Regions from separate parts of the Pseudoalteromonas sp. P1-11 genome, predicted to be linked through region 1. Evidence: predicted binding sites of a transcription regulator. Region 1 holds the regulator's gene; the other holds the start of a gene.
The links. Region 1 encodes ArgR, which controls arginine synthesis, uptake and breakdown. Its sites were predicted from a motif close to ANTGAATANNTATTCANT; they were not measured.
Positions count from the first base shown of each region.

Region 2: AN390_RS12315 (OadG family protein) is a predicted target of ArgR. The motif match lies at 3,754-3,771, and genes of this name have one in related genera.

Region 1 is NZ_LJSP01000001.1:149,758-157,452, reverse strand. It holds gene mdh (malate dehydrogenase) at 1-828, opposite strand, end outside; gene argR (transcriptional regulator ArgR) at 1,054-1,521, shown strand; gene AN390_RS00705 (Dyp-type peroxidase) at 1,518-2,417, opposite strand; gene AN390_RS00700 (ABC transporter ATP-binding protein) at 2,461-3,507, opposite strand; gene AN390_RS00695 (iron ABC transporter permease) at 3,508-5,139, opposite strand; gene AN390_RS00690 (extracellular solute-binding protein) at 5,139-6,143, opposite strand; gene AN390_RS00685 (tRNA-uridine aminocarboxypropyltransferase) at 6,919-7,605, opposite strand.
Region 2 is NZ_LJSP01000006.1:136,064-143,758, reverse strand. It holds gene alaS (alanine--tRNA ligase) at 1-690, shown strand, start outside; gene AN390_RS12335 (aspartate kinase) at 697-1,914, shown strand; gene csrA (carbon storage regulator CsrA) at 2,004-2,195, shown strand; gene AN390_RS12325 (YcxB family protein) at 2,246-2,713, opposite strand; gene AN390_RS12320 (hypothetical protein) at 2,870-3,061, opposite strand; gene AN390_RS19660 (DUF1328 domain-containing protein) at 3,114-3,287, opposite strand; gene AN390_RS12315 (OadG family protein) at 3,815-4,060, shown strand; gene oadA (sodium-extruding oxaloacetate decarboxylase subunit alpha) at 4,070-5,848, shown strand; gene AN390_RS12305 (sodium ion-translocating decarboxylase subunit beta) at 5,860-6,990, shown strand; gene AN390_RS12300 (aldo/keto reductase family oxidoreductase) at 7,129-7,695, shown strand, end outside.

The sequences.
Region 1 (7,695 bases):
TTCTTCTACGCCGTTTGTGCCTAAACGTACTGGGTGAGCAAAGTACTCTGCATCGCCATTTTCAACAGCAACGTATGCGTAATCTACTACGTCTTCACCTTGTAGGCCTTTAACTAAAGACATACAAAAACGTGCTGCAGCAGCACCCATAGATAATGTAGCTGAACCACCGCCCGCTTTAGCATTTACTACTTCAGTACCTGCATTTTGGATACGTGGAGTAAGTGTAGCTACTTCTTCTTCAGTGAAGCTTACGCCTTCAACTTGAGAAAGTAGAGGTAGAATGGTTGTGCCAGAGTGACCACCAATTACTGGTACTTTAACGGTTGCTACGTCTACGCCTTTAAGCTCAGCAACAAATGCTTCTGAACGAATTACGTCAAGCGTAGTGATACCAAATACGCGCTTAGCGTCGTAAGTACCTGCTTTTTTGAATACTTCAGCAACAATTGGTACAGTGCCGTTTACTGGGTTAGTGATAACACCCACTAACGCTTTAGGACAGCTAGCTACAATGCCTTCTGCTAATGTTTTGATGATACCTGCGTTTACGTTAAATAAATCCGCACGATCCATACCTGGTTTACGTGGCATACCCGCTGGGATAAGTACGATATCACACCCTTCAAGCGCTTTATTTAAATCGTCTGCGCCAAAACCTGCTACTTTAACATCTGTAGGGATGTGAGATAGGTCAACCGCAACACCTGGTACAACTGGTGCAACATCGTAAAGTGATAATTCAGAACCAGCTGGTAAGCCTGTTTTTAATAATAAAGACAACGCTTGACCGATACCGCCTGCAGCACCTAATACAGCAACTTTCATTGGAATTCTCCGTAATTTGAGGTAGGAAATATTTGTGGCTCTTAAGATAATGAAATTAGCGACTAAAAACAAATTTATCCTGCTTATTTCAGGTATATTTTCGACCATAGTTGTAAACTTTGTTGGTTTATCGCAGCAAACTGGCAAGTTAACTAAACAACTGCTGCATAATTATTCATTTTTGTGTAGAATTTGCATTATAAATAACAAAAATGAATAAAGACTATGCAACCACAAGACAAACAAGAAGCGCTGGTAAAAGCGTTTAAAGCACTTTTAAAAGAAGAGAACTTTGGCTCGCAAGGCGAAATAGTCGAAGCATTAAAAGAGCAAGGCTTTGACAATATAAGCCAAAGTAAGGTGTCGCGCATGCTTAGCAAGTTTGGCGCTGTGCGTACCCGTAATGCTAAACAAGAAATGGTTTATTGCCTACCCGCAGAAATGGGCGTACCGACTGCTAAAAGCCCACTACGTCAGCTTGTTATTGATATTATGCATAACGAAATGATGATTATTATAACCACCAGCCCAGGCGCTGCGCAGCTAATTGCCCGCTTATTAGACTCACTAGGCAAAGCTGATGGTGTATTGGGCACAATTGCCGGAGATGACACTATTTTTATTGCGCCAGCAAAAATATCTGAAATAGACATTACACTAGAGCGCGTACGTATTTTATTTGATACGGTTTAAAGCTGTTTTAAAAAACTAACTGACGGCGCAAAAAACGCTGAGCCCATATCGGCTTGAGTAAAATCAAGCCAGTGGTCGTAACACTCCCCTTTTCCTATGCGGCTGTTAAGTACCTTTTCAAACGCACTTCCCGATGCAGAGCATGTAATACTTAGCATGCCTTGCTCGTAAACATCGCCATACGGCATGCTTTGGTTAAGCAGTATTGCTTGGCCGCTCTCATCTTTTAGCTCACTTCTAGTCGCGTGGCTAGTATCTACCTTAGGCTCAATTAAAGTGTTATCTAAACGCGTGCGCCCCATAATATGCTCTTGCTCGCTTAGTGATAAATGCTGCCATACACTCAGGTCATGCTTATAACGCTGTACATGAATATAGCTGCCTTGGTGTTCAAAGCTGTCGGGGTTATTAACCAGTGCCGTGATTCGTTTTTGGCGTCCATGTGGGGTGTCGCCTGCATAAATAAAGCCGTTAAAGTCTCGCCCATCTAAAAACCTAAAATTGCGAATTTGTTCAACTAGCTCTACATCGGGCGAAAACAACTTTAATATTTGCAATGCAAAAAGGTGATTAACATCTTCTCTGTCTGAGCGGATTTGTATGAATAAATCACATGGCTGTACGCGCATAACAAAATCACTGTGATTTATATTAGGAAAGCTTTGCAGCTCGCTTGGGATATATTCAGGTAGTATATGCGGCCAATATTGCGCGCCTATAGCCACCATGCACGAAAGCATGGCTTCGGAGAACTGATCACTAAACTCTTCTTCAATTGCGCTTACGCGCTTAAGCTTTGCACGCAATGACTCGTCTTGACCATCAAATACATTAAAAAATAAATGCAAACCGTGTAAGTTTGCTTCAGCACAAATCCCAGATTGCGCTTGCGCCATTGTTATTCCTTAGCTTTATAAAACACAGCGAATAACACATTTGTTATGATTCGAAAAAATTCACCGTGTGAGGTTTTATTTTTATTATAACCTGCTCATTTATTTCAAATGACTGGCCATATTGTGCGGCAACTTCAATCTCTTGCTCTGCAATTACAACAGTGAAAACATAAGCCGAGCCTATAAACCGACGGCTTAAAATGCTCACACCTTGAGGGTTATCGGCCTGCGTATTTTGCGCAAGCTCAATATGGTGTGGACGAATATACACCTGCCCTTTTATTGCACTGTGCGTATGCTCATGCTGCGATTGCACGACACCAAAAGGCGTTGCGTATTCAGTTGCCGTTAACACTTCTGCGACTAAGTATATGCCCTGACCCAGAAACTCTGCAACCTCCTTTGTCTTTGGCACGGCAAAAAGCTGCTCTGGTGTACCTTGTTGGGCTATTTTTCCTTGGTGCATAATGGCTAGCGTGTCTGAAAACGCAAAGGCTTCTTCTTTTGAGTGGCTAACAAATACCGCAGAAACCTGCTGCGCTTTAATAATGCGCCTAATATCAGCAATTAACTCAAAACGTACTTGTGTATCTATGTTCGAAAAAGGCTCATCAAGAAGCAATAAACTAGGCTTATAAGCCAAAGCCCGCGCAATAGCCACGCGTTGCTGCTGGCCGCCCGAGAGCTGATGAGGGTAGCGTTTTGCACACCCTGTTAAATGCACTAGCTCTAGCATTTCCTCTACCCGTTGCTGTTTTTGAACTTTGCTTATTTTACCCAGCCCAAACGCAATATTATCGGCCACACTGAGGTGCGGAAACAAGGCATAATCTTGAAACATCATCCCTATATTACGATGCTCTGGTGATACAAATGTATGCTTATCGCTTACACATTTGCCATCTATAAATACGCTACCTTCATTTATTTCAATAAGGCCAGCAATTGCTTTTAAGGTGGTTGTTTTACCGCAGCCGCTGGCCCCGAGCAAACACACAATTTCGTCTTGACCCACCGTTAAATCTAAATTGTGTAGCACGTGCGTGCCACTGTAGTGATAACCCACACCTTGTAAATTTAAACGGCTCATTTAACTGCGTTGCTCCATAGAACGATTAATAAAATACAAGGGGATCAACCCAACCAAAACAATAAATAAAGCGGAAATAGAAGCAAGCTCAAGCTGCTCATCGCTCACATATTGAAATACATGTGTGGCTAAACTTTCAAAGTCAAAAGGCCTTAATAGTAATGCGGCTGGCAGCTCTTTCATACACTCAATAAATACAAGCAATGCAGCTGTTAAAAGACCTCTACGTAATAAAGGAAGGTGCACTAAGCGCAGTGTTTGCCCTTGGCTTTTACCCATAGATTGGCTAGCCATATCCAGTGATGGACTAATACGTACAAAGCTCGATTCTATAGCACCGTGCGCAATGGCATAAAAGCGCACTAAGTAAGCCAGTATAATAGTGACAATGCTGCCGGTTAGTAATAAACCTATATCTAGGTTGTAGCCCTCAAGGACTGTATTTATTGAGTTTTCTAATGCGCTAAGCGGTAATAACACAGCAATAGCCAGAACCGTACCTGGCAGTGCATAGCCGGTGCTCGCTAAACGACCAGGTATTAAAGAATAGCCTTGCTTTGCCACACGCTGATAAAAAACGATTAGTGTAGCGAGTACTATGCTGATTACGCTTACAGTAATAGCTACTTTTAAACTTTGCCACGCGTAACTAAAAAATGCCGTGTTCCAGGCTTTATCAAAGTAAGTTATTGCATAATTTAGCAATACCAACATAGGTATAATAAAAGCAATGAGTAAAATAACACTGCAAAATGACGTAGCCAGCCATGCATGTTTACCTTTAAGTTTATACAACGACTCGCTATTAACACCTGATTGACGCTCAAACACGGCTTGGTTACGCCGACTAAAGCGCTCCGCCATTAAAGCTAAAAACAGCAGTAACAGCATAACGCCCGATATTTTCGCTGCAGCCGTGAGTGAGTAATAACCAAACCATGTATCGTACACTGCGGTGGTTAAAGTGCTCACTGCAAAGTAACTTACCGTTGCATAGTCGGCCATGGTTTCCATGCTTATGAGCGCAAGGGCTGCCACAATTGAGCCACGAGAAAGCACTATACTTACCTTAAAAAAGCTTTGCCAAGGCGATAAACCCATTAATTGACTAGCTTGCACTAACTTAAATGACTGCTCTCGCAATGCGGTTTTAAAAATTAAAAATAAATACGGATACAGCACAAGTGCAATCATTACAATAGCGCCGAGCAAAGTGCGAATATCAAAAAACCAATAATCCGTTGGCGAGTGCCAATCAAACCAGTCTCTTAGGGCTATTTGCACAGGGCCAGCGTAATCTAGCAAATCGGTATACACATAAGCTATTAAATAGGTAGGCATTGCAAGGGGCAGCATAAGCGCCCATTCAAATTGCTTTTTTCCGGGGAAGGAGCAATACGCACTGAGCCAGCCAAGCGGTAGCGCAATTGCACAGCTAAGCAGGCACACGCCAAAAATAAGCAGTACGGTGTTAGTAATATAATCCCACAGCACGGTATCCCACAGATGAGAAAATACCTTTGAGTCGCCTTGTAAAGATTCATATATCAGAAAAAACAGCGGGGCCGACAATAAAAGCCCTGTCGACCAAGCAAAGAGCTGCCATTTAGACAGCTTAAATATAAAATTCATTAAAGGTCGAACTTCACCTCATCTATTAGCTTAAGGGCTAACGGACGATATTTACTGATCTCATCAAGTGCTAGGCCGTCTTCTTTAAAGCTTCCCCAAGAGGCCACTAAACTTGATAGCTCAACGCCTTGCTTAACCGGGTACTCCATATTTACTGAGGCATACATATTTTGTGCTTGGGTTTCGCTCATAAACTCAATAAGCTTAAGGGCATTATCAGGATTTTTTGCATATTTAGTAATGACAGCACCCGAAACATTTATGTGTGAGCCGCGATTTTGCTGATTAGGAAAATTAATATAAACAGACTCAGCCCACGCTTTTTGCTCGTCGTCTTGAAGCATTTTGCCAAGGTAGTAACTATTACCTAAAGCAAGATTACACAAACCTTCTTTTACCGCTTTTACCTGCGCGCGATCGTTCCCTTGTGGCTTACGTGCTAAATTAGCTTTAACACCTTCTAACCATGTTTTAGTTTTTTCCTCACCGTGATGAGCAATCATCGAAGCAACTAAGCCAAGGTTATAAGGATGCTTGCCAGAGCGTGTACAAATTTGTCCTTTGTACTGTGGGTTAGCCAAATCTTCGTAGGTGAGTTCAGGTAATGCACCTAGGCGCTCTTTTGATGAATACACATTGCGAACCCGCTTAGTTAATGCCACCCACTGCCCGTCGCTATCTCTATACGACGCAGGAATATTGTTTTTAATGCGATCACTTTTAATACTTTGCGTTAAATTTAGATCTTCTAGCTGAATAAGTGCACTAAAATTAGATGTTAATACTAAATCGGCTTTACTGTGTTTTCCTTCACGCTTAACACGCTCTATTAACCCTTTTTTTGCAAAAACCACATTCGTTTTAATGCCTGTTTGCTTAGTGAAGTCGGTTAAAATAGGTTGAATTAAAAACGGTTGACGAAAAGAGTAAATATTAACAACATCGCTCGCAAACGCAGGCGAAGCGCTAATAATACAAGTAAGTATAGCCAGTGCAGTTCTCATATCAATTTACCTAAATAGTAATTATTTACAGGGGATTTTATCGTGATAAGTGAAAATATACACTCTTTACATAAATGTAAATAAGTAATTAATGACCAAAAAGGAAATACCGCGTAAGACATCTCTTACAGAGGTGACAGCTAATGAGTAAAAAAACCTATAACAACCCAGTAAAACCAAAATAAACCATTGTTTTTATTCGATTTATTATAAACGCTCATTTTTTATAAGTAAATCTATAGCCGTTTTAACCTATTTTAGTTGTACCAGCACGCTACAATTACTACATCAACCAAGCAGTGATGCTTATCGAGTAAAAGGAAATGGACTGCTTACTCGAACAACCAATGATTAGGTTACTACGGACAACACGGAAATTAGGACAGGCTCAGGATGAGTATCGCAATGGATTGTTGCACAAAGGAACGTATCAGGACGATACAGCAAGGATAACAACAGCGGATAGTTGTTTAACAGGATGTGATAGGAATTGAATGGACAGGCCCTTGAGGCAACACAATGGAATTGTAAATTAATGGACTGCACTAGGATGTGCCAAAAGGAATAGGTAATAGTTTTTACCACTACAGGATGTACAGGGATTTAAAGGAGATAGGCCCGGATAGCCTAAATTACATAGAACTAAAAAGTAATATCGTAATCACATGGATAAGTAAAAATTGGAGTTGATTAAGTTCAATTGCAGGATGCAAAATTAGAAGATTCCGCAAGCGCGCCTAGAGATAGAGCGCGCTTTTCTTTGCCTAAAATTAAGTTACTGTGGCCTGCCCTTATTTCGCTTACCAAGTAAGTACGCATCACGAAATTTTATAAAGTGCTGTTCAAGTTTTAAGGCGGCATCTTGCTCACCTGCGAGCGCTAACACCATAATGCCTACCTCAGCAGTGCCTAACTGGTATGCGTGAGGTGCAACGCGTAAACGGTAATCTGATAGTTTATCAGCGGTGATCGACAACACCGGTAGATTATCTAGGTACGGGCTTTTGCGGATCATTTTTTTAGCTTCGCGCCAGGTGCCATCTAAAAATATAAATAATGGCTTTTTGCCAGGTTCAATGTTTACTTCGTTGGTTGCCCTGCCCGGCTCTACATCTTCAGCTGGAAATATCACCATAGGTTGATAATCAGCGTTGTTTAATAAGGCTAATAGCTCAGCGCTTGGTTCTGTTCTGTCCCATCTAAATGCATAGTTGTCAGGGACTATTTCAGCAATTAAACGCCCTGTGTTTGACGGTTTAAAGCTTTCATTATGATACATTAATAAACACACGCCAGCATCGCACTGCGCTTGTTCTACACCCTCACATATACAGTAATGCTTAGCAATTAAACACTGCTCACAGCGATCCATTTTGCCGCCACGGGCATTAAATTCGCGGCGTGATTCGCTAATTTGCTGAGCACGTAAAACTAATACTGAGTTATGTTGGGGATTTTTCAAGAGGGCTATTACCTAAAATTTGTTCGGCGCGTATTGTAGCTAAAATAAAAGGGAATAGATATCAGCTATCAGCTATCAGCTATCAGCTAT
Region 2 (7,695 bases), on a different contig from region 1:
GAAAAGTACGACGATGAAGTACGCGTAGTAACCATTGGCGATTACTCAATTGAACTGTGTGGCGGTACGCACGTAGAGCGCGCGGGTGATATTGGCTTATTTAAAATTGTATCTGAAAGCGGTATTGCTGCAGGCGTACGCCGTATTGAAGCTGTAACAGGCGCAGATGCAGTGGCGTATGTAAGCGAGCAAGAAAAACAGCTAAACGATGTAGCAGCGCTGGTAAAAGGTGATAGCGCATCGGTACTTGAAAAAGTAACTGCGCTTCTTGAAAAGTCTAAAGGCCTTGAAAAGCAAATTGCACAGCTTAACGATAAGCTAGCCAGTGCAGCGGGTGCGTCTTTACTTGATTCGATTGTTGAAATTAATGGCGTTAAGCTATTAGTGGCAAACGTTGAAGGAACTGAATCTAAAGCGCTTCGTGGTATGGTTGACGATCTTAAAAACAAGATTGGCTCAGGTGTTATTGCATTGGGTGTTGCCAGCGGCGAAAAAGTAAGCCTAATTGCCGGTGTAACGAAAGATTTAACCGGTAAAGTTAAAGCCGGTGAGCTTGTAAACCACATGGCAGGCCAAGTAGGCGGCAAAGGGGGCGGTCGTCCTGATATGGCACAAGCGGGTGGTTCACAGCCAGAAAACCTAAACGCCGCGCTTGAAAGCGTGACAGCCTGGGTAAGCGAGAAAGTTTAAGCTTACGTGGCACTTATTGTCCAAAAGTTTGGCGGCACTTCGGTTGGCTCTATTGAGCGAATAGAAGCGGTCGCCGACCTTGTTGTTAAAACTAAGCAGCAAGGTCATCAAGTGGTTGTGGTTCTTTCGGCCATGTCGGGAGAAACCAACCGCTTAATTAACCTCGCCAAGCAAATAGATACTCGCCCGAGTAGCCGAGAATTAGACGTACTTATTAGCACTGGAGAACAGGTTTCTGTTTCGCTCCTTGCTATGGCTATTATAAAACGTGGCCATTCGGCTGTAAGCCTACTAGCCGATCAGGTTAATATTCAAACCGATAACATGTTTGGTAAAGCCCGTATTGAAGAGGTTGCTGCGACGCGTTTAAAGCATGAGCTTGAGCATAATCGGGTTGCGATTATTGCCGGTTTTCAGGGGCGCGATGTAGAGGGCAATATTACAACCCTTGGACGCGGCGGCACCGATACCTCTGCGGTAGAAATAGCCACGGCAATAAAAGCCGATGAATGTCAGATCTATACCGACGTTGATGGCGTATACACTACTGATCCTCGTGTAGAACCAAACGCACAGCGAATGCGCCATGTAACGTTTGCCGAAATGCTAGAGCTGGCAAGCTTAGGCGCAAAAGTATTGCATATTCGTGCTGTTGAGTCGGCTGGTAATCATAAAATGCCGCTAAGGGTGCTTTCGAGTTTTGAGCCCGATGAAGGAACGCTAATAAGTTTTGAGGAGAGCGATATGCCAACTAAGGTTGTGTCGGGGATTGCGTTTAATCGTGACGAATGCTTGATAAAGGTACATGGCGTACCATACTGTGTTCATTCTCTTACAAAAATTTTGAAACTTTTTGCAGAAAATGGCATCGAAATAGATATGATTAGTCAAGTTAATCATAACTTTGAAAAAATAGACTATGCCTTTACTGTGCATTCAAATGACTATTTGCAAGCACACGATTTACTAACTCAACAACAGGTAAATCTGCAGGCTGATAGCATTTCTAGTGATACAACAGTTGCAAAAGTGTCGGCTGTTGGCATAGGAATGAAGTCTCACAGTGGTGTAGCGCATCAATTTTTTGATGCATTGGCGCAAGAAGGCATACACATAGTTTTAGTATCGACGTCTGAAATCAAGGTATCGGTTTTAATTGACGAGAAGTATTTAGAACTAGCAGTAAGAGCGTTACACTCAGAATTTTTAACAGAAAATGGATAGTTTGGGAGTTTTTACTTACTTTTCAATCAATTTTTCATTAAAATGGTCAAGCGGAATCTTATAATTTATTGGAACATGGGAGCAAGAGAATGCTAATACTAACTCGTAGAGTAGGTGAAACCCTAATGATTGGTGACGAAGTAACTGTTACTGTATTAGGTGTTAAAGGAAATCAAGTTCGAATTGGTGTTAACGCACCTAAAGACGTTTCAGTGCATCGTGAAGAGATTTACATGCGTATACAAGCTGAAAAGTCTAACCCTAATCCGGGCAATGCTTAATCAACTCGTATACTTAGCTGAGTAATGCACTTAGCTATACCAAAAGCCACTCACTGAGTGGCTTTTTTGTTTATAAAATCGCGCATTTCATCGGTTAATACACTGCTAGAAATATATTGCATACCTTTATTATGGTGTACTAAGTAGCCGTGGTTAGTTTTAATGATATGGGTTATTTCTGCCCACTTAAATGTATGGCTTTTATAGTGGTTCTCGGTGCTAATAGCGTCATCGGTAAATGAAAGAGTAACCGTTGAGCCCGAAGCACGACTAAACATTTGGCGCGTAACCCACCAAGGCCTACGGTAATAAAAGGCAACGCATTCTAATACACCCAGCATTATTAAAAATGTACCTAGGTAATGATCGTCCATAGCGTAAATACTAATTAAACCTAAGCACACCAGTAATGCCAGCAAAAAATACTTTGGCTTAGCTGCTTTACTATAAGAGTGGGACTCGTCAAAGCATTCGTAGTAGTAGGGTTTATCGAGTGTGTAAGTGGTGGTCAGTGCCATAATTGCTAATAAGTAATAGTTTTCGCTATTTTAACAAGCTAGCGTAAAAATCACACCCGTTAATGTAGGCTATGCATTATAAGAGTTAGAAGCCGCTTTTTATTAGCGCAAAAAAAAACGGCTTATTAAAAGCCGTTTTTTACGTTACCAAACAGATTAACAGTTAGTTTCTTCTGCGTTAACGCCTTCTTTTACATTTTCACATGCATCTTCAACAGAGTTTTGCACGTCAGTTACTGCTTCATCAATACGCTCACCTGCTTCTTCTGCGTGGTTGTCTTCACAACCCATCATAAAGAAACCTGCAAATACGGCGATTAGTGCTGCTTTTAAAGTTGTTGAGTTCATAATGTAATTCCTTGTATATGTTGATTGTTTAGTGTTTTAAGTATGTTAGTAGCTACCTGGGCGATTTACCGCGCAGCGCACCTGAAACTAAAGAAATCACTAAAAGTACTAAAAAGATAAAGAATATAATTTTTGCTATACCAGCTGCGGCACCTGCGATACCACCAAAACCTAACACTGCAGCGATTAAAGCAATAACTAAAAATGTAATTGTCCAGCGTAACATTGTTTTCTCCTTGGTTATCAAATTCGTTCGAAAGTAATAATGCCAGTTGCGTGCCAGAGTTTAATTTTATTAATTTTCAATATGTTATGGTTTTTGGGCGAAGATTATAAATTTAGGATTGGTAAGTTTTACGTTTAACGATGTAACTTATTCACACTATTGTAAAGAGAGTAAAAAAATAAATATTTTTTGTGCGCTGCTTTACTAGTCTTGGTAAGACCAATTTACATTTTAGCCCAAGCTGATTTTTTACCTGCCGTTTAACTTACTATTTTTTATAGTTTTTAAGTTTTTTTGGGTTTAACCATATAACCTTTGCCTATAACGGTTATTTTTATCATCTATATCTAAGCCAATTTAACCCTGTATTAGCTATGTTAACTATTATGGCTGTATGTTAGTTTAATTTTAATTGGTTTTACCAATTGACAGGTGGTGGACAAAGTTAAAAGTTTTGTTATCATTCGGTGAATAATTATTTAAATAAAGCGGTTTTTTATATCGCTATATAGTGCAGGGGGAGAAAAATGGATATAGGAGCTGTACTCACAACCGCAGGTAGCTTGATGCTTACGGGCATGGTGGGCGTGTTTGTATTTCTTTCAATATTGATTGGTGCTGTGTCACTCATGTCTAACTTGGTTGCTCGTTTTGACGAGGCTGAAGTTGCAATACCGGTTAAATCACCATCTTTAAAATCTCAAGGTGTGCCAAACGAGCACATCGCTGCTATTAGTGCTGCCATTGCTCAGTACAAATCAAATAATAAATAAGAGGCACACATGGCTAAATTAAAATTAACAGAACTTGTTTTACGCGATGCTCATCAGTCTTTACTTGCAACCCGTATGCGCTTAGATGACATGCTCCCTATTGCTAGCAAACTTGATGATGCCGGTTATTGGTCTATTGAGTCGTGGGGCGGCGCTACGTTTGATTCGTGTATTCGTTATTTAGGTGAAGATCCGTGGGAGCGTATTCGTGCCCTTAAAAAAGCAATGCCCAATACTAAACAGCAAATGTTATTGCGCGGGCAAAATTTATTGGGTTACCGCCACTATGCCGATGACGTGGTAGAAAAGTTTGTAGAGCGTGCCCACAAAAATGGTGTAGATGTATTTCGTATTTTTGACGCCATGAACGATGTACGTAACTTAGAAACGGCAATTAAAGCGGCTGTAAAAGTAGGAGCACACGCACAAGGTACTATTTCTTATACTGTAAGCCCTGTGCATACCCTTGATATGTGGTTAACCCTTGCAAAACAGCTAGAGGATTTAGGTTGTCACTCTATTTGTATTAAAGATATGGCAGGCTTATTAAAACCATACGATGCAGAGCAACTTATTAAAGGGCTAAAAGAAACCGTTTCTATCCCTATTGCTATGCAGTGCCATGCAACCACAGGTTTAAGTACAGCTACGTATCAAAAAGCCATCGATGCGGGCATTGATATGCTTGATACCGCAATTTCTTCAATGAGTATGACTTACGGTCATTCAGCTACAGAAACCATTGTAGCGATTGTTGAAGGTACGCCCCGCGATACCGAATTAGATTTAAACCAGTTAGAAGAAATAGCGGCTTATTTTAGAGATGTACGTAAAAAGTACGCTGCCTTTGAGGGGAGCCTTAAAGGTGTTGATGGCCGTATTTTACTCGCGCAAGTACCTGGTGGCATGTTAACCAACATGGAAAACCAACTTAAAGAGCAAGGCGCAGCAGATAAGCTAAATGAAGTGTTACTTGAGATCCCACGCGTGCGTGAAGATTTAGGTTTTATTCCGCTAGTTACTCCAACATCGCAAATTGTAGGCACACAAGCAGTACTAAATGTGCTTACGGGTGAGCGTTATAAAACAATTACCAAAGAAACCGCCGGTGTTTTAAAAGGCGAGTATGGTTTAACACCTGCACCTATGAACAAAGAGCTGCAAGAGCGAGTGCTTGATGGCAGCGAGGTTATTACGTGTCGCCCTGCAGATAATATAGCCCCAGAGCTTGCATCGCTTGAAGCAGAGCTGCAAAAAGAAGCGCAAGAACAAGGTTTAACACTTGCTGATGAGCAAATAGATGATGTGCTTACCTATGCATTATTCCCACAGGTTGGCCTTAAATTTATTAAAAACCGCAACAACCCAGATGCCTTTGAAGCAGTGCCAAGTGCTGATGATGCAAACGCTAAACCTGCAGCAAAACCTGCAAGTAGCAAAGGTGTTAGCGCTGAGCAATACAGCGTTAAAGTTGACGGTAAAGTTTACGATGTAGTGGTTGCGCAAGGTGGCGAGCTTAAAGAGGTAACGCTAAAAGATTCAGAGCACTTACCACAATCAGCATCGGTTGCATCAGGTGAAACACTGAATGCGCCACTGGCAGGTAATATTTTTAAAGTAAAAGTAAAAGCAGGCCAAGCCGTAAACGAAGGCGATGTGGTTGTTATTATGGAAGCGATGAAAATGGAAACCGAGGTTCGTGCAATGCACTCAGGTACTGTGGCTGAGGTCTTAGTGTCTGAAGGTGATGCTGTGACAACGGGCGATGCAATTATAGCGATGGCGTAGGAGTAGCTTTAATGGAAGGTCTTTTAAACCTTTGGCATGCTACCGGCATTGCTAACTTTACGTTTCCTGGCTTAATAATGATTGCGGTAGGGTCTTTGTTGTTGTTTTTAGCCATTGCTAAAAACTTTGAACCCCTATTACTGCTGCCGATTGGCTTTGGCGCAATACTGACTAATATTCCGGTTGCTGGGCTTTCTGACCCAGGTGGTTTGCTTTATTACGTGTACTACGTAGGTATTGATACGGGGATCTTCCCTTTATTAATTTTTATGGGAGTAGGGGCGCTGACTGATTTTAGTGCGCTTATTGCCAACCCGCGTATGTTATTACTGGGTGCAGCCGCGCAGTTTGGTATTTTTGCCACCTTGTTTGGGGCAATTTTATTAAACTATGTACCTGGCTTTGAATTTAGCTTACAAGATGCCTCAGCCATTGCCATTATTGGTGGTGCCGATGGCCCTACAGCTATATTTTTAGCATCAAAGCTTGCCCCTGATTTACTAGGTGCCATTGCGGTTGCTGCTTATTCTTACATGGCGTTAGTGCCAATTATTCAGCCGCCTATTATGCGCGCATTAACTACACCTGATGAGCGTGCTATTAAAATGCCAGAGCTGCGCAAAGTATCTAAAAAAGAGAAAATAGTATTTCCTTTAATGGTACTGAGCTTAACCGCTATGTTTTTACCAGCGGCTATTCCCTTAGTAGGTATGTTCTGTTTAGGTAATTTAATGCGTGAGTCTGGTGTTGTAGATAGGCTTAGTAACAGTGCCCAAAACGAAATTATTAATATAACCACGATATTTTTAGGTTTGGCAGTGGGCTCTAAACTAGCGGCCGATCAGTTTTTAACTGTAGAAACTATTGGTATTTTGGTGCTCGGTGCGTTGGCATTTGCTATTGGTACAGCGTCGGGTGTGTTTATGGCAAAAGGCCTTAACAAGCTTTCTAAAACACCTATTAACCCTTTAATTGGTGCTGCGGGTGTATCGGCAGTACCGATGGCGGCGCGTGTAGTTAATAAAGTTGGGCTTGAGAATAACCCACATAACTTTTTACTTATGCATGCTATGGGGCCAAACGTAGCTGGGGTGCTAGGAAGTGCCGTAGCCGCAGGTATATTACTGGCGCTTGTTGGCTAGTATTTAGGATTTAATCCAACCGATTAGCGCAGTTTACTGCGCTTTTTTTATGCCTATAAAACTGTACGTATTAAAGTTTGTTTGCAGACGTGTTTTTGTTTACAGTGAGGGCTATGCACACTAATAAGGATAGTCATCATGCTTCACACCCCTTTGGCAAAATATTTACCTCATGTTAGTAGACTCGTTTTTGGCTGTATGGGCCTAGGCGGCGGTTGGAATAAAGACGCCATTACTAAGGCTCACTTAAAGCAAACTCACGAGTGTATTGATGCAGCCATAGCTGGCGGCATTAACTTTTTTGATCACGCCGATATTTATACCTTTGGCAAAGCCGAGCAGGTATTTGGCCAAGCACTAGCTGAGCGACCAGAGCTGCGCGAGCACATGTATATTCAATCTAAATGCGGTATACGCTTTGAAGATGATAAAGGCCCCAAGCGTTACGACTTTTCGGCCAAGTGGATTGAAGAGTCAGTTGAAGGTTCACTTAAACGTTTAAACACCGATTATCTTGATGTGCTTATGCTTCATCGCCCTGATCCGCTAATGGAAGTAGAAGAAATTGCACAAGTATTTAGCTGCCTACAAGAAAGCGGCAAAGTACGTAATTTTGCCGTATCAAACATGCAGCAGCACCAAATGAACTTTTTACAACATGCCTTAGATATGCCTATTGTTGCTAACCAAATTGAAGCAAGTTTA